3 regions of the Glutamicibacter sp. M10 genome follow, and region 3 is predicted to be linked to each of the others. Evidence: predicted binding sites of a transcription regulator. Region 3 holds the regulator's gene; each other region holds the start of a gene.
The links. Region 3 encodes LexA, which represses DNA repair genes until DNA is damaged. Its sites were predicted from a motif close to TCGAACANNTGTTCGA; they were not measured.
Positions count from the first base shown of each region.

Region 1: the regulator LexA is predicted to act here: its motif matches at 2,525-2,540, upstream of N6V40_RS10950 (DUF6504 family protein).
Region 2: the regulator LexA is predicted to act here: its motif matches at 3,807-3,822, upstream of N6V40_RS05455 (shikimate dehydrogenase).

Region 1 is NZ_CP104918.1:2,233,885-2,240,999, forward strand. It holds partial or broken gene N6V40_RS10935 (SOS response-associated peptidase) at 1-458, shown strand, start outside; gene N6V40_RS10940 (MBL fold metallo-hydrolase) at 559-1,188, opposite strand; gene N6V40_RS10945 (S-(hydroxymethyl)mycothiol dehydrogenase) at 1,188-2,273, opposite strand; gene N6V40_RS10950 (DUF6504 family protein) at 2,580-2,888, shown strand; gene N6V40_RS10955 (DNA polymerase III subunit alpha) at 2,926-6,381, shown strand; gene N6V40_RS10960 (VOC family protein) at 6,382-6,963, opposite strand.
Region 2 is NZ_CP104918.1:1,114,594-1,121,708, forward strand. It holds gene N6V40_RS05440 (YeiH family protein) at 236-1,297, opposite strand; gene N6V40_RS05445 (LysR family transcriptional regulator) at 1,370-2,299, shown strand; gene N6V40_RS05450 (MFS transporter) at 2,413-3,750, opposite strand; gene N6V40_RS05455 (shikimate dehydrogenase) at 3,903-4,775, shown strand; gene N6V40_RS05460 (bifunctional sugar phosphate isomerase/epimerase/4-hydroxyphenylpyruvate dioxygenase family protein) at 4,775-6,628, shown strand; gene N6V40_RS05465 (IclR family transcriptional regulator domain-containing protein) at 6,647-7,115, shown strand, end outside.
Region 3 is NZ_CP104918.1:2,982,579-2,989,693, forward strand. It holds gene N6V40_RS14490 (SseB family protein) at 1-278, opposite strand, end outside; gene priA (bifunctional 1-(5-phosphoribosyl)-5-((5-phosphoribosylamino)methylideneamino)imidazole-4-carboxamide isomerase/phosphoribosylanthranilate isomerase PriA) at 500-1,237, opposite strand; gene N6V40_RS14500 (CG2302 family histidine operon protein) at 1,265-1,414, opposite strand; gene hisH (imidazole glycerol phosphate synthase subunit HisH) at 1,417-2,052, opposite strand; gene hisB (imidazoleglycerol-phosphate dehydratase HisB) at 2,053-2,673, opposite strand; gene N6V40_RS14515 (histidinol-phosphate transaminase) at 2,696-3,802, opposite strand; gene N6V40_RS14520 (LysM peptidoglycan-binding domain-containing protein) at 3,884-4,237, opposite strand; gene lexA (transcriptional repressor LexA) at 4,495-5,214, shown strand; gene N6V40_RS14530 (glycoside hydrolase family 76 protein) at 5,277-6,332, opposite strand; gene N6V40_RS14535 (ATP-dependent DNA helicase) at 6,425-7,115, opposite strand, start outside.

The sequences.
Region 1 (7,115 bases), 750 kb from region 3:
TTTAGAGCAGCGGTGAAAAAACGTCGGGCTGCGGTTCCCGTCCAGGGCTATTACGAGTGGAAGAAGAGGGGAGCAAAAAGCGTCCCTTCTTTGTGCACCGTGAAGATGAGAAGTTGATCTTTTTTGCTGGACTGTACGAGTGGTGGAAGGACGAGGATGACACATGGATCCTCTCCACCTCGATTCTGACTATGGAGTCGCCTTCCGCCGATGAGCCCGGGGTGCTTGGTGAGCTTGCTGGACTGCATGACCGATTGCCGATTCCGATGGACCATCAAATGATGGCACGGTGGATGAACCCTGCGGAAGCAGACGGTCAAGGGTTAATCGAGGAATTGCGGGCTCAAGCTTTTGACGTCGCATCAACTTGGACCATGCACGAGGTTGATAAGGCGGTTGGTAATGTGCGCAATGATTCTCCGCAACTTATCGAAGCGCACAGCAACGCACTGTTCTAGCCAGCGACGCCAGCGGCTAAGAATGTTTCAAAAAGCACCCTTTAAACATTTCGGCAGCCAACCACTGATGGTTGACTGCCGAAAGTGTCTAATGAGCCTTTTAGTGGCCGCGCTTGATCCACTCGTCCAGATTCGGGGCTTCCGCACCGATGGTGGTGGCGTCACCATGGCCGGTGTTCACTACAGTCTGTTCAGGCAGGGTCAGCAACTTGGTCCGAATCGATTCGATGATCGTTTCGAAGCTCGAGTAGCTGCGCCCGGTCGCGCCCGGGCCACCGTTGAACAGGGTGTCACCACTGAAGAGCACACCCAGATCTTCTGCATAGAAGCTGGTGGACCCCGGCGAGTGGCCCGGGGTATGTAGCGCCGTGAGGGTTGTACCAGCGATGGTGAACGTGTCACCATCGTTGATTTCAGCGTCTACGTCGCGCTCTGGGTAGACAGCATCCCAGAGCATGCGATCTTCCATGTTGAGGAAGAGCGGAGCATCCACGGCGTCAGAAAATTCGCCGGCTACTCGGATGTGGTCGTCGTGTCCGTGGGTGAGCACAACTGCCATCACTTCGCGTTCGCCGATGACTTCACGAATCTTCTCAATATCGTGGGCAGGATCAATGACTAGTACCTCTGAGTCATCACCGATGATCCAGACATTGTTATCAACGTCCCACGTGCCACCGTCGAGAGAGAAGGTACCTGAGGTAACTACGTTTTCGATACGAGCGGTCATTAGATTTCCACCACCGAACGCAGCACGGTACCTTCGTGCATCTTGTTGAAGGCTTCCTCGATCTGGTCAATAGAGATGCGCTCGGTGACAAAGGCACCGAGGTCAAGACGTCCGAGCTTGTACTGCTCAACCAGCATCGGGAAATCATGGCTTGGCAAGCAATCGCCGTACCACGAGCTCTTTAGTGATCCGCCGCGGCCGAAGACATCAAGCAATGGCAGTTCCAGCTTCATCTCTGGGGTTGGGACACCCACGAGCACAACGCGGCCGGCAAGGTCACGAGCGTAGAAGGCCTGCTTGTAGGTTTCTGGGCGGCCTACTGCGTCAATGACAACGTCGGCGCCGAAGCCACCGGTCAGTTCCTGGATAGCCTCAACAGCGTCAACCTTGGAAGAGTTAACGGTGTGGGTGGCGCCGAACTTCTTTGCGCCTTCCAGCTTGTCTGCGTTGACATCCACGGCGATGATGGTGGTCGCACCGGCTAGCTGCGCGCCGGCAATGGCAGCTGCGCCAACACCGCCGCAGCCGATCACGGCTACCGACTCGCCACGCTTTACTTCGCCGGTGTTGATAGCTGCACCGATGCCAGCCATGACACCACAGCCGAGCAGACCTACAGCTGCTGGATCAGCATCTTCGTCAACAATGGTGCACTGACCGGAGTGAACCAAGGTCTTTTCGGCGAAGGAACCAATGCCCAGTGCTGGGGATAGTTCGGTGCCGTCCTCAAGGGTCATCTTCTGGGTGGCATTGAAGGTATTAAAGCAGTACTTTGGCTGACCCTTGGCGCAGGCGCGGCACTGGCCACAGACTGCACGCCAGTTCAGGATAACGCGGTCGCCAACTTTGACGTTGGTGACGTTCTCGCCAATCTGGCTGACTACTGCGGTGGACTCGTGGCCCAACAGGTAAGGATATTCATCGCCGATGCCACCGAGCTTGTAGTGCAAGTCGGTGTGGCAGACGCCGGTAGTGAGCACGTCGACAACTACTTCTCCGGGACCTGGGTCCGGAACGATGATATCGACGACCTCAACTGGTGCGTCCTTAACACGGGAAATGACGGCTTTGACCTTATGAGGCATGGGATTTAACTCCTGAAACGATTGAGTGTTGCTGTTTCGATGCTATCGGTGTGTTCGGTACTAATCGAGCATTCGCGGCACAATGACGCACCCGGTTTCGCCCAGAGCCAAGTCGTCAGTGACTTTCACATCTTTTGTTGCTCTGCGGCTGGCTACTAGTGAAGCTGCGCAGAGATTTATTTTGCTGCGCAAGGTGCCCCAGTTCCCCTCGGCGCCAAACTGTCGGAGCCGATGACTAGTGTAACTATCGTTCGAACAAGTATTCGAATAGACTGGTTCTACTAAGTAAGGAGTGCACACGTGGGGATGTTCACCGAGTCAATTGAGGTTGCCCGTGCAGCAAGCGGAATGCCACTGCGCGTGAAATGGCAGGGGCGGGACTACCGACTGGTTGCTGAACCTCAGCGTTGGTTTGAACGTCGCAAGTGGTGGGACGAAAACCTGCGGATTCCTCGGGGAATCGGGGCAGGGCTCGCTGACTATGAGATGTGGCGCTTGCAGTTGGTTGCGGTGAGCGGATCCAAACAAGAGCACACCTTTGATGTGAGCTTTGATGTGCAAACCGAGAGGTGGCGGCTGGTGCGCGTGCACCAAGAGCTGGCCCAAAGCGCCTGAGCTTACGGGCAGGGGAACATATTTTCGAAGGACCATTATGAGCTTTACCCATCTGAACGTCAGTTCTTCCTATAGCGCCCATTACGGGGTGTCACATCCGCGCACCCTGGCTCAAGCAGCCAAAGCGCAAGGAGCACCTATGCTGGCGCTTACTGACAGGGATGGGCTTTACGGGACGGTCAAACATGTAGCTGCCTGTATGACAGAAGGTATAGCTCCCATTCTCGGAGTGAATCTGGCTGTACTCGATGACAATGGGGCAACTCTAGGCAGGATCGTTTTACTGGCGCAGGGACACAGCAATGGTCTTGGATATGCAGCACTCTGCCGAGCTATCAGCCTCGCACACAATACTGCTCACGGCGTGCCTGGGCTCAGTGCTAATCAGTTGGATCAGCTAAGCAAAAGCGGAAACCTGATGCTCCTGCTAGGTGGTGAATCAGACGTAGCTCGAGCAATCCTGAAAGGGAATTACGCTAAAGCCCGCGGACTGTTGGTCGAGTGGAAAAAACGAGTTGGAAAAATGCTGCGGGTAGAAATCACCACGCACCTCTCCGCTCCTGGTTCGCGCCACAGCTTAGGTGAAGCATCACGCCTACTGCGCTACGCCTACGAACGTCAGATCAAAGCGGTACTGTCCAACGCCGTGCGCTACGTAGACCCCGACGGGGCAGTCACCGCAGACATTTTGGACTCGGCGCGGGCTCTACATAGCCTGAAAAATCTGGATTTCTGCCAACCCAACGGGCAAGGGTGGCTGAAAACACCGCATGAGATGTTTCAACTGGCTACCGAAATCGGCCAAGCTACCGAAAGGAGCTGGGCGCACCAGATGCTGCGGGAAACCGAAGCGGTGGCACACTGGGCGGCAATAGATCCCGTAACGGACCTGGGGTGGAAGTCGCCGGTCATTCCGGAAGCCAGGGTGATCGGCCTGTATCGACCGGCCATGCAAGAACTCACCGATCGTGTATACGGGGCCGTGCCCACCCTATTAAGAAACGAAGCACCAAACGTAGTAGAAGAACGCCTAGCCCTAGAGCTGGGCGTGATCGAACGGTTGGACTTCGCCGGCTACTTCCTCACTGTGGCGGAGACCGTAAACCTGATCACCGAGATGGGCGTACGCGTAGCCGCCCGAGGCTCAGGCGCATCCTCGTTAGTGAACTACCTTTTAGGTATTAGCCAAGTAAACCCGTTGGCCCACGACCTAGTGTTCGAACGTTTCCTCTCCGATACCCGCACCACCCTGCCCGATATTGATATTGACGTTGAATCCGCGCGACGCCACGAGATCTATCACAAGATTTTCTCCAGCTTCGGTGAGGAACGCGTCAGCCTGATGAGCATGCAGAATGCTTACCGCGCCCGTGGCGCTGTCCGCGACGCAGGTGCTGCCTTGGGTGTAGAGCAGGAGCAAGTGGACGAGATCGCCAAACAGCTCTGGCGCTTCTCTGCCTCCTCTTTCCGTGAAGCGCTGGTGGAGAAGCCAGAGTTAGCAGCGTTAGCACAGCGCATTACCGATGACACTCAGCTCGATATTCTCATTGACGCCACCGAACGATTGGACCGACTGCCAAGACATATCTCCATGCACCCCTGCGGGGTGATCCTCTCTGATGCGAGCTTGCTGGACCGTACCCCGGTGCAGCCCTCAGGCATCGGATTGCAGATGAGCCAGTTCGACAAGCACGATATGGACCTGATGGGGTTGATCAAGCTCGACGTGCTCGGGGTGCGCATGCAATCAGCCATCGCCTACACGCTTGAAGAGATCGCTCGCATGCACCCAAGCAAGGAGCAAGCGTCTCGTGCAGGCGGACACACTAACGACAGTTACATCGATGCCAGTGGAGCGATTGACCTAGCCAAGGTGCCACTCGATGATGAACCCACCTTTGATCTGATCCGCTCCACTCACACCCTGGGCTGCTTTCAGATTGAGTCCCCAGGACAGCGTGAACTGGTTGGCAAACTCGCTCCCCGTGAGTTTAACGATCTGATCATCGACATCTCGCTCTTCCGTCCCGGGCCCATGCAGTCGAATATGGTCAAGCCCTATCTAGAACACCGCCACGGATTCGCTCCCGCCCAATACCTGCACCCAGACCTGATCCCTGCGCTCGCCGAAACCCACGGGGTTACCGTCTTCCACGAGCAGGTGTTGCGCATGCTTGATGTGCTGACCGGCTGTGGTCTAGGGATGGCTGATGTCTACCGGCGCCTGCTTGGCAACCCAGAGAAAGAACCAGCCGTTGAACGCTACGTGCGTACCGAGGCAACCAAGCGCGGCTACAGCCAGGAAACTATTGATCAAGTCTGGGAGGTGCTCTCTGGGTTCGGGTCCTTTGGCTTCTGCAAAGCCCACGGGGCTGCCTTTGCCGTACCCACCTATCACTCGGCTTGGCTCAAAGCGCATCACCCCGAGGCTTTCCTCGCTGGGATCTGGGAACACGACCCAGGCATGTACCCCAAACGATTACTGGTTTCCGAAGCGCGGCGTATGGGCGTCCCTATCCTCCCGCTAGATATCAACCGCTCCAACGGACACTATCGAGTCGAACGAGTATTCGAATACGCTCCAGCGAAGGTTCCCATGGTGCCCAGAGCCGTAGGATCACAACGCCCCGGACGCTACGGAATCCGGTTAGCCTTCCGCGACATTCACCAGATGAGTGAACGCGAAGTCCAGCGACTAGTGACGGGCCAGCCATATGAGCACCTCGCAGATGTCCGCGCCCGCGCAGGGCTCTCACGACGTACCTACCAAAACCTTGCCGCGCTTGGTGTCTTTGACTCTTTACTGGCAGGAACCTCTCGTGCCGATACGATCGCTCACACTCAATCGATGGTGCACAGCTCTCTGCCGGCCAAATACCGTCCCGGCCCCGGCCAACTGGCACTGGACCTCGGGCAGATCGAACACATCAAAGCCACCGGAACACAGCTGGATCCGGCCGAGGTAGTACGCACCGAACTAGACCTGATGCACCTAGATGCCAGTGAGCATTTGATGACTTCCTATAGGCGCAGGCTCTCACACCTGCCTATTACCCAAGCAGCGGAACTACTACACCTGCGTAACGGCACCGAGGTACTAGTCGCCGGAGTGCGCATAGCCACTCAAACACCACCTATGCGTGGCGGTAAACGCGTGGTCTTCATTTCCGTGGATGACGGGACCGGCTGTATCGATGCCACCTTCTTCGATGACACACAACAACGCACCGGGCCTTTACTCTTCTCTACCCGCATGTTGCTCATCCATGGAGTCACCCGACGCACCGGACCACGTGGCATCTCACTACAAGCACTGAACGCTTGGGATCTGCATCAGTCAGAATCGTTGCCGGTCGCCGGATACCTTGAAGAACAAGGACGACCGCAAATTAGTTACCGACCAAAGTTCGGCGAGGGCGCACGCAAGAGCGAGAGCGTCGGCGAACTCGCCAAACGTATGGAGGCCGAAGGGCTTGATCAGCGTGGGGCGTGACTAAACCGAAGAAATATGCCCGTTGGCATCGATAACAAACGAAGGGTTATGCACAAAGTCCCAGCGGAAACCATCCGGATCAGCTACGCACGCACTCTTGCCACCCCACGGCTGCACCGTTGGCTCAGAGATCGAGCTAGCGCCCGCATCCAACGCTCGCCGGTAGTGATGATCCACTTCATTATCCGAATGCACGTTATGCCCCAAAGAAAGTGGGGGAGCCATTTTGCTGTGACCGACATTTCCGTACTCGGACGGCATCTGTTTTACATCCCAAAGGGCAAGCATCAGACCGTAGCCTGCGCGGACAAAAGCGATCTCCGGGTGAGCTGGTTGAACCAGTTCGAACCCCAAGCCCTCGGTGTAGAACTTGGTGGAAATTCTGACATCGCGCACACCGAGGGTGATGGCGCTGATTACCGGGGAGCAGGTTTGTTCATGACATAAGCCTAGGCTTCTGAGATAACAGAAGCCATGGATGATCGAGCTTTCCACGAATTTTCGAGTCCCACTGGTGCACGGGTTAGCGGAGTTTGTTCTAGGAGTCTTGACCAGTGGGCCCAAAGAGTTTGGGTATGTCATGAGCCTGTTTAATGCAGACTCGTTGTTGAACGAATCACATGTGGGTCAACAATCCTCCCGAAACCCGAAGTGAACGCGCGCTGAAGTGAGGTCCTGAACTAAACTGGATTCTGGCTGGCTGTGGCCAAGGTATGCCACAAGCTATGAAGCCA
Region 2 (7,115 bases), 1.7 Mb from region 3:
GCTTCGGATGATCGAGTTCTGAATTCAGGCAAGTTCCTTTGCCGCATTCTCTGGAGACTTCAAGAGGCAAAGTCGTGCCGCTCCCAGAAGGTGACCCGCAATCCGTGATGAAGGGTCCTAAAAGACAACTTGGCTTAATATTTGCCAATAGAACTAGCGCGTCAATATTGGCTTTTGGCCAAGGCCCGTTTCGAGGAAAGTCTCGCGTGGCCGACGTCCTCTGCTGGCTACAAAACTAGGCCGGTGGGAAAAGCACGGTTCCGCTGGCTGCCACCGTGATGATGATGAGTGTTGCGATCACGCCCAGAAGCAACGCCTTGACGCCGGTAGTGAAGATGCTGCGCAGGTGGACCCCGAGCCCCAGGGCAAACATGGCCGCAGACAAGAGCAGGGTTTGCACGGTGGAAGCGCCGTCGATGAACACCTCGGGGAGATCCATGGTGGTGCGCACCAGCATGGTGGCCAGGAAACCAATAATGAACAAGGGCACCAGCGGCGGATTCTTGTCGCCGCGAACGCTGTGCTTGCGCCGCATATAGATTCCGACTCCGGCAACCACCGGAGCGAGCAGGAGAACCCTGGCCAGTTTCACGGTGACGGCCACGGCCAAGGCGGCTGCCGACACCGAGCCAGCGCCGGCCACAACCTGTGCCACCTCATGGGTTGAAGCGCCCACGAGCATGCCGATGCCGCGTTCATCCAAACCCAAAAACAGGCCCAGCGCGGGCATGGCCGGAATCATCAGGGTTCCGAAAAGCACCACTAGGCCAACTGCTGTGGCTACTTGATGCTCCTTGGCCTTGATTGTTCCTTCAGCCCCAGCCACAGCTGCCGCGCCGCAGATGGAAAAGCCAATGGCAATCAACAGCCGTTGTTCCAGGTCCAGACCCATCAGCTTGCCGATCCAGGCGGTGAGCAGGAACGTGACGGTCACCGATGAAACCACCACCAGCAGCACGCCGGGGCCAAGAGCAAGGATGGATTCCAAGGACAATTGGAATCCCAGAAAGACGATTCCCCACCGCAGCAGCTTCTTTGCCGAAAGTGCCACTCCGGAATCAACAACATGAGGCACTGGCGCCAGGTTGCGCCACAGGGCGCCAAGCACAATGGCGATGAGCAACGCGCTCACGGAACTGGTGAAATGGCGGGCGAGCATGCACAGCGCGCCGACGGCCAGGCACAACAGCACGCCAGGGACCGGGCCGGAGAGCAGCCGGGTGGCCAGCGGCGTTCTGCTGGCCATGCCGGCATCGGAAGCAGAAGCAGTGCTGGTCGAGCCCGAGAGGTGGTTCATGCTCACCATTCTCCGCCGATGCGCTAGCCAGCGGTATTCGCCTCCTGGCTATCGCGGGCATATGATCATGATATGGATAGCGATTCGCCAGCAGGGCAGAGCCTGTCTCATTGGCTGCAATTCTCATCATTGGAGTTGCTGGTTGGCATTGCCGATCACGGGAGCCTCAGCGCAGGCGCCCGGGCGGCCGGCATGGCGCAATCCAACGCCTCGCGGGCGCTGAAAACCCTCGAGCGCCGATTGGGATATGCGCTGGTGACCAGGAAAACCAGCGGATCAACTCTGACCGCAGAAGGAGTGCTGACCGTCCAGTGGGCGCGTGAGGCGCTCGCCGGGTTGAACGCATTTTCCGCCGGTGTGCGCTCGCTGGCCGAACATGGCAACAAGGAGCTGGAATTCGGGGCCAGCATGACGGTGGCAGAATACCTGGCCCCGTCATGGATCGGGCAGCTGCATGAGAAGCTGCCCAGCGTCATTCCGCGAATGAGGATCATGAATTCCCACGACGTGATCCAGGCGGTGGAACAGGAGCAGCTCGGCTTCGGATTTGTTGAAACACCTCAGCTGCCCACGTCTCTCAGGAGCCGTGAAGTGTTCCGCGATGAAATGCTGGTCGTGGTTTCGCCTACCCATCCTTGGGCAGCGCGGAAGAATCCGGTGACCTTGGAAGAGCTGCAGGAAACCGCGCTCATCGAGCGCGAGGAAGGCTCGGGGACCAGGGCCTTTTTGAATTCCTTGTCCGCCGTTGAACGGGCCAAGCCGATTGCGGAATTCAATAGCAATGCGACCATCGCCCAGCTGGTAGCCGGAGGCATGGGGCCGGCAGTGCTCAGCCAGCTGGCGGTGGAGAACCTGCTCAATCAAGGGTCGTTGGTTGAAGTACCGTTTGCCGGCCCGGCGTTAATGCGCGAGTTGCGCGCCATTTGGCGTGAAGAGCGTGCGCTGAATGCCAATGAGCGGACGCTCCTTGGCATCGCCATCAACGAGTCTCCCAACGCTTGAGATCCAGGCGGTCCCGGGCGGCATTCTTGCGTCCCTTAAAATCAGTATCCCGGCCGTTTGGCATTCCTTGAAGGGAAGGCAGGCCAAACGGGCCGGGATGCTTGCAAAGACGGCTAGGAGACCTTCTCGACCGCGTGGCCCAGCTGCTTGGTGGGAACCCGATAGGTCTCGCGTGCAGTCAACGCCGAGAGCGAGGAAATGACGGCGATCGCCGCGGTGAACAGGCTGATCTGGACCCAGCCATTGGCTTCAAGCCCGCCCAAGGCGGCGACGATGGACGGCGCGAAGCCCGCCATCAGGAAGCCCAGCTGGGTGCCGATGGCCAGCCCGGAGAAGCGCACCTGCGAGGAGAACATCTCTGCGTAGAAGCTCGGCCAGACAGCGTTCGCTGCCGCATAGGCGCAGGAGAACACCAGCACCGAAAGGGTGAACTGCGCCAGCGCGTTGCTCGACTCCATGGACCGCAGGTAGAACGGCATGATGGCCGCCGAACCCAGCGCGCCGTAGATGAACACCGGCTTGCGGCCGATCTTGTCTGCCAGCATGCCGAACAGCGGCTGCGAAATCAGGGCGCCGATATTACCGGCGACAACCAGCCAGAGAGTAATGGATTCGTCCATGTTGCCGATGGTCTTGCCGTAGGAAATAGCCAGGGTTCCATAAACGGTAGAAACGGCTGCGATGAAGGCACAGAATACGACGCGCAGAACGTCCTTCCAGTGGAAACGAAGCAGTACAGCCAACGGAAGCTTGGCGATTTCATTGTTCTTCTTGGCTTCTTCAAATTCTGGAGTCTCATTCAACGAACGACGAATGAAGAAGGTAACGATAACAACCAGGGCCGAAAGCCAGAACGGGATACGCCAGCCGATGCCGTACTTGATCTCATCAGGCAAGGCCACCACAGGAATAAAGATCATGGCGGCAAGAATCTGACCACCCTGAGTGCCCGTCAACGTCCACGAGGTGAAGAAGCTACGGCGGTTATCCGGCGCGTGTTCCAGTGACATAGAGGAAGCACCTGCCTGCTCGCCAGCTGCCGACAGTCCTTGGCAGAGGCGGGCGAAGACCAACAAGATAGGCGCCAGCCAGCCGACCTGGTCAAAGGTAGGCAGGCAGCCGATAAGGAAGGTTGAAGCACCCATCAAGATGAGGGTGAACATCAAGACTTTTTGCCGTCCAATGCGATCACCAAAGTGGCCCACAAAGATCGCGCCAACTGGCCGGGCGACATAGGCGAAGCCGAAGGTTGCCAGCGACATAACGGCGGCGTTGGTGTTTGTATCAGGGAAGAATATGTGCGGAAAAATCAGTGCAGCCGCTGAACCGAAGATGAAGAAGTCATAGTATTCAACAGCGCTTCCCATGAAGCTAGCGACGGCAGCTTTGACCGGGGTGCGGCCCTGACTGCCTGAATCGGCTGATGCGTTGAGGCTATCTGGAGATGGCATCGGAGGTACTCCTCGTCGAGTGTTTAAAGCTGAAGCTCAAGAACAGTGTTCGCTATGCGTACACTTGTTCGGAATGTGTTCATTGCATTACAGTAGATGTAAATCACATCTCAGGCAATACCTGAAGTAAACAAGAAGAGTTGCGGGAGAAAATGAGTACACGTGCGGAGTCTTATCTGGTCGGTTTGATCGGTGATGGTGTGATGCCGTCGCTCACCCCACCGATGCACGAAAGAGCTGCCGAGGTTCACGGTCTGCGATACCTCTACCGGCCTATTGACCTGACCGAACTGAAACTACCGGCCAGCGACATCGGAGAATTGCTCATTGCCGGAGCAAAGCTTGGTTTTAACGCATTCAACGTTACCCATCCTTGCAAACAACTCGTACTTGATCACTTAGATGACATCTCACCCACCGCCAAAGCCATCGGTGCGGTTAACACCGTGGTCATCACCGACGGCAAATTCCACGGGCACAACACCGACGCCTCAGGATTCTCTCGCGCTCTCGACACCGGTCTTCCCGCAGCTAACAAGCAGCGCGTCCTGCAGCTAGGAGCCGGCGGCGCCGGTGCCGCCGTCGCGTACGCATTGCTGGATTCTGGAACCCAAGAACTGCATATCGTTGATCTTGATGAAGAGCGCGTGAATCATCGAGTCCAAGAACTTCGCAAAAACTTCCCCAAGGCCAGCATCCACGCTGCCACGCCAGATCAGGTGCCTGAGTTGCTGGCACAAGTTGATGGGCTACTTAATGCCACGCCGATTGGCATGCATCACCACCCAGGGGTGCCACTAGATATTGCCGCTCTGGAAGCCCGACACTGGGTCGCAGATTGCATCTACCGCCCGGTGGATACAGAACTGATCGTGGCCGCTCGAAACTTGGGCTGCCAAGTTCTGGACGGCGGACATATGGCTGTGGGACAAGCCGTGGACGCTTTTGAAATCATCACCGGCATCAAGCCAGATGCCCAGCAGGTGCGCGAGCACCTGCTGGAACTGCTGGAAAAGGGACTGTAATGCGTACATCCATCGCCACCGTATGCCTCTCAGGAACACTCGAAGAGAAACTGCTGGCCTGCGCCAAAGCAGGGTTTGACGGCATCGAAATCTTTGAACAAGACCTCCTGGTTAGCCCGATGTCACCAGAAGAAGTCAAAGCCATGGCGCAACGACTGGGGCTAACCTTGGATCTGTTCCAACCCTTCAGAGATTTTGAGGGAGTCACCGAGAGTCAGCTGAAAGCTAACCTGCATCGGGCCGAAGCGAAGTTCCAACTCATGAATCGACTGGGCATGGATTTGATGTTGTTGTGCTCCAACGTTGGCACCGCAACCATCAACGACGACCAAGTGTTTATCGAGCAGATCCGACAGCTCTCGGATCTGGCGGCAAAATACAATGTGCGCATTGCCTATGAGGCGCTGGCCTGGGGCAAGTACGTTGACACCTATCAGCACTCTTGGGAGATCGTGAAGCAGGTGGACCGCGCGAATGTGGGCCTGTGCATCGATAGCTTTCACATTCTTTCGCGCGGGGATGACCCGGCAGAGATTGCGAATATCCCTGGCGAGAAAATATTCTTTGTTCAGTTGGCTGACGCCCCAGTGCTTTCGATGGATATCTTGTCGTGGTCCCGCCACTACCGGCTCTTCCCGGGGCAGGGTGGATTTGCACTCGATCAGTTCTTGGCGGAACTGGTGCGCTCGGGATACAGCGGCATCATTTCCCTTGAAATCTTCAATGACGTATTCCGTCAGTCCAACGTAGAGCGTACTGCCATCGACGGCCTGCGGTCCCTGCAATGGCTTCAGTCTCAGACGGCACAGCTACTAAAATCCAACGGCGAACAGTACGCGCTGGAGCTCAAAGAACTTCCTGGCATTCAAGACGCCACCGGATTCGACTTTGCTGAGATTCGTACCGAGGATCCTGAACTTGTCGGCGGGATGCTGGCCCAACTGGGCTTTAGTTTCCGCGGCCAACACCGCCGTAAGCCGGTGCAGCTATGGACCTCGGGGGACGCGCGGATCATCATCAACTCGCAGCGCAGTCGCGGAGTTGAAGCAGCGGTGTCCGGTTTTGGCGTTCAGGTACTAGATCCCGGTGCGAGCGGCGAACGGGGCAACAGCTTGTTGGCCACCAAGGTCCCGCGCTTGCGAACCTTTAATGAACAAGAACTTCCAGGATTTGTTGCCCCTGACAGCACCGAGATTTTCTTTAGTTCGCCAGAGAATACACAAAACTGGATCATTGAATTTGAAGAAGCGACGCTGCCTAATACGGGCGTCAACGATGGGCCCATCCTGTGCATTGACCACATCAACCTGGCTCAACCATGGCAGTGCTTTGATGAATCCGTGCTGTTTTACAGCAGTGTCATCAACCTCAAAGCACAGCCGGGAACCGAAGTTCCTAGCCCCATGGGTCTGGTGCGTTCGCAGGTGCTTTCCACCGAGGATTCCAGCGTGCGTCTGGCGTTGAATATTGTTCCGCATGGTCTGGAGAGCGCCATCGAGCGCAACCATGAATATCCAGAACATGTTGCCCTGCGCACCGAGGACATTATTGGGTTGGCCAAGGATGCTCGCGCACGAGGCATGGAGTTCTTGCAGGTTCCGGCGAACTACTATGAAGACTTGGCCGCACGCTTTGACCTTGATTCGCAACTGCTCACAACGCTCAAAGAATTGCACCTGCTCTATGATCGTGATGAAGCGGGGGAGTTCTTGCATTTCTACACCAAGACCATTGGCAACATGTTCTTGGAGGTAGTTGAACGTCGTTCTAGCTACGATGGGTATGGAGCGCCTAATGCTCCGGTGCGACTGGCCTCTCAGTTTGAGAGCAACCGCTGGAGCAGAAACCTATAAAGCTGGGGAGAAATACACGTGGCAGAGCGGCCAGATTACTTTGTTAAGTCTGCGGATAAGACTTTGGCCGTGCTGCTCGCATTTTCAGCTGGCAACACCGAATTGACCGTCTCTCAAGTGGCTACGGCAACGGACCAGACCCGCGCTTCGGCTCGCCGGTTCCTGCTGACCCTTACGGACCTTGGCTATCTACAAGCTAACGGCAACGCGTATCGGATGACCCCGCGCGTTTTGGATATCGGTGCTGCCTATTTGTCGGGACTCACTCTGCCACAGGCAGCGGTGGGTCACCTACAGTCTCTGGCGCGCGACTTGGAAGAGACCGCTTCATTATGTGTGCTTGAAGGCCAAGACATTCTGTACGTTGAACGCGTTACTGCACCACGACTGCACGCGCTAAACGTCTCCATCGGCAATCGACTGCCGGCCTGGGTGACATCGATGGGCCGTGTGCTGATCGCTCACCTAGAGCCTGCCGAGCAAGAGG
Region 3 (7,115 bases):
ACAACGGCAACAAACACTCGGGCTGAGGACATGGCCTTGTGAACTTCCAGCTCGGAACCGCGACCGGCTTGTAGCTCAGTCAGTGCCGCCATGACTTTTGCGTCGGCGCTGCCGTCGTCTTTATCAAAGTTATGTAGCGGGTTGCCCTCACCGCTAAGGTCGCGTCCATCCCAACTCTGACCTGCCGAGTCGGCGGGTGAACCGGCCTGCGCCAGCGCGGCGACGATGTGTCCCGGCAGGTGGCGTTTAGGCGCTGATTCGTTGTGCTCCGTGCTCATAAGTCCATGCTATCTGGGGAATCGATGTTGGTGCAGGGTAGTTTTGATTCTTCATTCATGAGCTTGAACACCACTTGTCGATGACGTCAGTCAATAATTGCCCAATTCGCTAGCTAGTTACCGTCATTTGGGTCAGCTGCAGTGAGTTCAATTTCAGAACAAAAAATTGACGGTTTGAAAGCCTAGGCTTTCAAACCGTCAATAGTGAAGATCAGCTCGCGTTAGCGACGACCGGCAACGTCCAGCGCTTCTTGAAGCGTGAACTGACCAGAGTACAAAGCCTTGCCCATAATTGCGCCTTCGATACCCTCAGGAACAAGTTCGCGCAATACCCGCAGATCCTCTAGCGAAGAGATTCCGCCGGAAGCTACAACAGGCTTATTGGTCTTAGTAGCAATCTCGCGAAGCAATTCAACATTTGGTCCGCGCAAGGTGCCGTCCTTGGTTACGTCAGTTACGACGTAGCGGGCGCATCCTGCGTCTTCCAAACGTGCCAGAACTTCCCATAGATCGCCACCGTCTTTGGTCCATCCGTGGCCTGAAAGCGTAGTGCCTCGCACGTCCATGCCCACAGCAATTTTGTCGCCATGGCGAGCAATCGCCTTTTTGGTCCATTCAGGGTTTTCAAGTGCCGCGGTGCCAAGGTTCACGCGAGTGGCACCGAACTCCAACGCACGGTCCAAGGACGCATCGTCGCGGATACCGCCGGAGAGCTCAACCTTGATGTTCAGTTCCTGTGCGATGCGCTGGACAATCTCGACGTTGCTGCCACGATCAAATGCCGCGTCCAAATCAACGAGGTGGAGCCACTCAGCTCCAGCGTTCTGCCATGAAAGTGCGGCTTCTAACGGGTCGCCATAGCCAGTCTCGGAGCCCGCTTCGCCCTGAACTAGGCGCACGGCCTGTCCTCCGGCGATGTCTACGGCAGGCAAAAGTTCGAGGATTGGTTGCTCGCTCATAATGTCCTTAGTGAAGTAGCGAATGTTCTAAAGGGTCAGTATCCACGCGGCGATGATGCTCATGCCTGCGAGTACCCAGAGTGCGATAACCCAAGAGATATGGGCCTTTTGGCTTTTGAGGGAGATGGCGCCACCTGCGAGGAAAGCACCGACGAACCCAAGCACGATAGTCCACATGTTTAGAGGGTGTCCAACCAGTTGCGCAACAGTCGGGCTCCAGCGTCGCCAGACTTTTCGGGATGGAACTGAACGGCCGACAGCGGACCGTTTTCGACTGCAGCGACGAACGGAGTTCCGTGCGTACTCCACGTGACCTGCGGTGGTGTCATGGCAGGCTGAGTAACGTCAAATTCCCACTTCTGCACTGCGTATGAGTGAACAAAGTAGAATCGTTCGTTTTCAACGCCAGCAAAAAGCTTGCTTCCCTCTGGAGGCTGTACGGTGTTCCATCCCATGTGCGGGATAACATCGGACTTCAGACGCTCCACAGTTCCCGGCCACTCGCCGATGCCCTCGGTTTTCACCCCGTGCTCCACGCCTTGTTCAAAGAACACTTGGTGGCCAACGCAGATACCCAAGACTGGCTGTCCTCCGGCAATGCGGCGACCAATCCAGCGAAGCGATCCGGTAGCGGTGAGTTGTTCCATGACCGATGCGTAGGCACCTACGCCTGGAACGACTAGACCGTCAGCAGCAACAATTTTCTTTGGATCCGCCGTGAGTTCAACCGACGCGCCAGCAGCTTCCAGCGCACGAACGGCAGATCGGACGTTGCCCGAACCGTAGTCGAGAACTACTACATTTTTCTTTGCCACTTAAAGGGCACCCTTCGTGGATGGAATCTTGTCGCCCATGCGCTCATCAAGTTCGACTGCTTCGCGCAGTGCACGAGCAAATGACTTGAACTGAGCTTCAACGATGTGGTGCGGGTCGCGGCCAGAGAGGACCTCGATGTGTGCACAAATCTGAGCGTGGAATGTGATGGCTTCAAATACGTGGCGAGTCATCGATCCGGTGAAGTGACCACCAATAAGGTGGTATTCCTGACCAGCTGGTTCACCGGAGTGCACCAGGTACGGACGACCGGAAACGTCGACCACTGAACGAGACAACGCCTCATCTAGTGGCGCGTACGAGGTGCCGAACCGACGAATTCCCGCCTTATTACCAAGGGCTACACGCAGAACCTCACCGATGGTGATCGCGGTGTCTTCAACGGTGTGGTGCACATCGATGTGAGTGTCACCCGTGGCTCGCACGGTGAGATCGATCAGCGAATGCTTAGACAACGCCGTAAGCATGTGGTCGTAAAACGGCACAGAGGTGCTGATCTCAGAAACGCCAGTTCCGTCGAGATCTAGCTCAACAAAAATCGACGATTCGCTGGTGACGCGTTCCATGCGGGCGCGACGTGCGCCAATCAATTCGGCAGACATGTCTTCCTTCGCTTGATCCTGATTAGTTGTCCGCGCCGAGCAGTTCGGCGAGACGATCCAAGAATGCTGTAGTTTCTGATTCGGTTCCGGCAGTTACGCGCAGCGTACCCGGGATCCCATTGTCGCGGACAATGATGCCAGCTTCCAGCAACCCCTCCCAGATGGAGTGGGGATCAGCGAGCCCGCCAAAAAAGACAAAGTTGGAGTCTGAGACTGAGGGTTTGAGACCCAATTCCTTGAGACGATCAACAATTCGGTCACGCTGGGTTTTGATGTCCTCAACCTGAGCAAGCAACAATTCAATGTTTTTCAGGGCCGCGATGGCCGTTGCTTGGGTGACTGCCGAGAGGTGATAAGGCAATCGAACCAAACGAATCGCATCGGTTACTTCTGGCGCTGCCGCTAGGTAACCCACGCGGGCTCCAGCCAGACCGAAGGCCTTGGACATGGTCCGCGAAACGATCAGACGCTGTCGGCCTTCAAGCAAGGTGAGTGCTGATTTAGTACTTGCCAGGGAGAACTCGGCGTACGCTTCATCGACGATGACTACACCATTGTGTTCGCTCATTGCGTCGTACACTTCGGTGATGACATCAAGCCCGAGAGCGGTGCCGGTTGGGTTATTGGGGGAACAAAGGAAAACGATGTTCGGTTTGTTTTTGCGAACCTGTTCGGCGGCGGACTGCGCAGAGAGCGTGAAGTCTTCTGCCCGTTCTCCTGCGATGTACGCGGTGTCAGTACCGCTGGCCAGCAACGGGTACATGGAATAGGTTGGGCCAAAGCTCATTAGGCTTCGGTTCGGACCACCGAATGCTTGCAAAATTTGTTGCAGAATCTCGTTGGAACCGTTGGCGGCCCACATGTTCTCTGCAGTTAGTCCGTGGCCAAGATAGTCGGCCAGCAATTCACGAAGTTCGGTGAATTCGCGATCAGGGTATCGATTAAGAGTTGTCGCAGCTTTGGCGACTTCTTGTGCGATGGCTTCCACGACCGTAGTTGGCAATGGATGGGTGTTCTCGTTGACATTCAGCTGGATGGGCACGTCGATTTGTGGTGCGCCATATGGGGATAGCCCGCGGAGATTCTCACGCAAGGGCAGCTGACTCAAAAGTTCACTGCGGTCATTCACGCAACAAGTCTACGTGTGGACGGGCTTGGGCAGTGAATCCGCTACGAACCAAGGTAACAATCGCTTGACCACGTTTTACCTTTAGCCAGCAAGCACTGGAATCGACAGCGAGTCGCCGACATGAATCTGAGTGCCATCAAGCGAGTTCATTTCCGAGATGTGACTAACGGCTGAGGTGACGTCGTAACCTTCAGCGTATTCGCTGGCCAGACTCCAGAGCGTATCGCCAGGGATGACGGTTACGTCTACCGTTTCAACTCCCTCAGGTACTTCCGATGATGCGTGAGCATCCGACGCGAACATCGAGAAGAAGAAGGCCGCGGCGACAGTTAAGGCGAACACTGGAATCCCGATAAGGACGGCCCAGCCCCGGCGGTTGATGCGGATCTTCATTGGTGAACGGGTTTCGTTTGAGTCAAGTGCGACAGTTGCCATGACTATGTCTCCTCAGAAATAGTTGTGATGCGAAGTTGTGTTCGATGATTTAGATTCGAAGACTTGTTCGAATCTAGTACATCTGTTCTAACAGAGCTTTGTCGAACTTGTCCAGAAGTTTTCGAACAAATCTTTGAAAGAACGGAACTTATCTACTAAGATTTCGAAGTAGACGAGCAATGAAAACATCACACCATCTAGCTCCGACAGTTTGGACTCACGAACTTTCGACTGCTTGCTAGGGAAGGCAAACTCTCATGTCAGCTTCACAACGCACTCCGCGATCGAATGCCCGTTCGCTGACGATTCGCCAAAAGAAGATCCTGGAAACGATCCAACGGTCTATCGGAAAGAACGGCTATCCACCATCGATGCGTGAGATTGGTGACTCCGTTGGCCTCAAGAGCTTGTCTAGCGTCACTCATCAGTTGAGCCAACTCGAAAAGCTCGGATACATTCGGCGCGACCCTCGACGTCCCCGCGCAATGGAAATCCTTCTTCCGCTGCAGTTGGCTGACGATAAGGACGAGTCACAGACAACGGAAGTACCCGCTACTGCCGCTGCCGACGATGCCATGGTGATCGAGCTCAGTACTTCAGCCGACACCACCATGGTTCCTTTAGTTGGTCGAATTGCCGCAGGTGGTCCGATCCTTGCCGATCAGTCCGTGGAAGATGTTTTCTCGTTGCCACGCCAGCTAGTGGGTCATGGAGAACTGTTCATGCTCAAGGTTTCAGGCGACTCAATGGTCGACGCTGCGATTTGCGACGGTGACTGGGTAGTTGTTCGTCGTCAGCAGACTGCAGATAATGGCGACATTGTTGCCGCTTTACTGGACGAAGAAGCGACTGTAAAGACTTTCCGTCAGCGCGACGGTCACACTTGGCTGTTGCCGCAGAACTCCCGCTACGAGCCTATTCTTGGTGATGCGGCCACGATCATGGGCCGTGTTGTTTCGGTAATGCGTTCGCTCTAAATAGAGATCTGATCAATGTGGGGCAGATGCCATTGGCATCTGCCCCACATCGTCTAGCTAAATCAATTTCGACTGTCGGACTCACAAGCAGCAGCTGCACTGAATATCATCCAGCGCTGGACTGCAGCCGAGAGCCTGCGTGGTTCCTGATCTACCAAACTGTTGGCGGTCGCCACGACCATCGTGCGTGCTGTCGACCGCGTCCTGCCATCAAGGCGCACATCATTAGCGGCCAGGGCCAGATACCTGACCAAGATTCCAGCAAACAAGTTGCCGTCGCCACCGCCGTTCAGCGAAAGCGCACCGGTGCTGTCGGTCAAGTATTGTGCACTGGCGTGGATCAGCATTGTTGAGTGCTCTAAATCAGCATCTGATCCCAACTCCAGCAAAGCGCCTAGAACCGGCCCTTGGTTATAGGTATAGAGCGCGTCCTCGATCCTGTGCCCGTCCGGCACCAACCGCAGCCCGTCCAAGTACAGCCCGCTGTCAATGCTAAACAGTCTTGCCCGTAGCCAGCTAAGTAGCTTCCGTGATTGGTCGCGTTCACCATTCCGGGCAAAAAATAGAGCGGCTGGTGCGTTAGCCGGCGCGTTTTTGAAGTCCTTCTTCCGGGACCAATACATTCCACCATCTAGGACATCGTCAATGGCTCCGTTGAGCTGTTTTCTCAAAGTGGTGACAGCCTGTTTGGCATTAGCTGAGCTGTGACCATCAAGGCGACGTGAGAATGAAAGTAATCTTTGGCTCGCCAAAGCTAGCCAAGCCATGTCATCAAAAAAGTAGTTTGGGAAGACACCGAAGTTCCGCAGCCGGATCCCCCGCAATAGCTCGACGGCTCGCTGAAGTTCCCGGTGCGCTGCATCTAAGTCATTGTCAGCCAGGTAGGCATAGCCGTCGTCGATGATGGCATCTAGGTAATGAGCCTGCCACCAGTAATTCCACTCGCGTAGCGGATGCGAAATCCCGTTGAGGTCACTGAGCATGCTGCCGTCACGAAGCTGGTGCGCCTTGCTGTACGGCAGCCCAATCCACGTTCCGGGCAGTCCAAGAAGACGTTGCCCAAAACGTGAGTGGGTGTCTTGCGCGGCGGTGCGGGCAAGTGTCTTCCAAGACTCCATAGTGCCTTCCGGAGATAAAGATTCCTCTACTTGGCACAGACATTAGCATCTGGCGTAAGTGAATCTAGATGGCGCACCGTAGGTGCTTACGCCTACTTCTCTTCTTCGGGTTTGAGCCGCTCTAGGACACCGGTAATAACCTTCTTATCCACGGTGGGCCACATCGGTGGCAGCGTGGCCTTCAAGAAGCTGCCATAGCGTGCAGTGGCCATGCGTGAATCCAAAACCGCCACAACTCCGCGGTCATTGATAGAGCGAATGAGTCGTCCTGCACCCTGCGCCAACCGGATGGCAGCATGAGTCGCTGAGACCTGCATAAAGCCATTGCCGCCGTGTTTAGCAACATCCTCGGTGCGGGCTTTAGAAATCGGGTCATCCGGACGCGGGAAGGGAATCTTGTCGATGATCACGAGTCGGCAGGAATCTCCGGGTACGTCGACACCTTGCCACAGGGTCATCGTGCCAAAGAGACAGGTGTCGCGTTCAGCTGCAAACTGTTCAACCAAGGATTTCATGCTTGCTTCGCCCTGGCACAGAATCTCCACGTCCAATCGTTCCCGAAGGATGCTGGCAGCTTCCTCTGCTGAGCGTTTGGAAGTGAATAGCGCCAGTGCGCCACCGCCCGAGGCCTTGATCAGGTCCTCGATTTCGTCCAAGGTCTCCGCGGCTAGCTGCCGGCCCGGCTTGGGTAGGTGCTTGGCAACGTAGAGAATGCCCTGCTTTGGGTAGTCAAATGGACTACCTACGTCAACGCCGGTCCAGGTCGGAGCTCCTGCACCCATC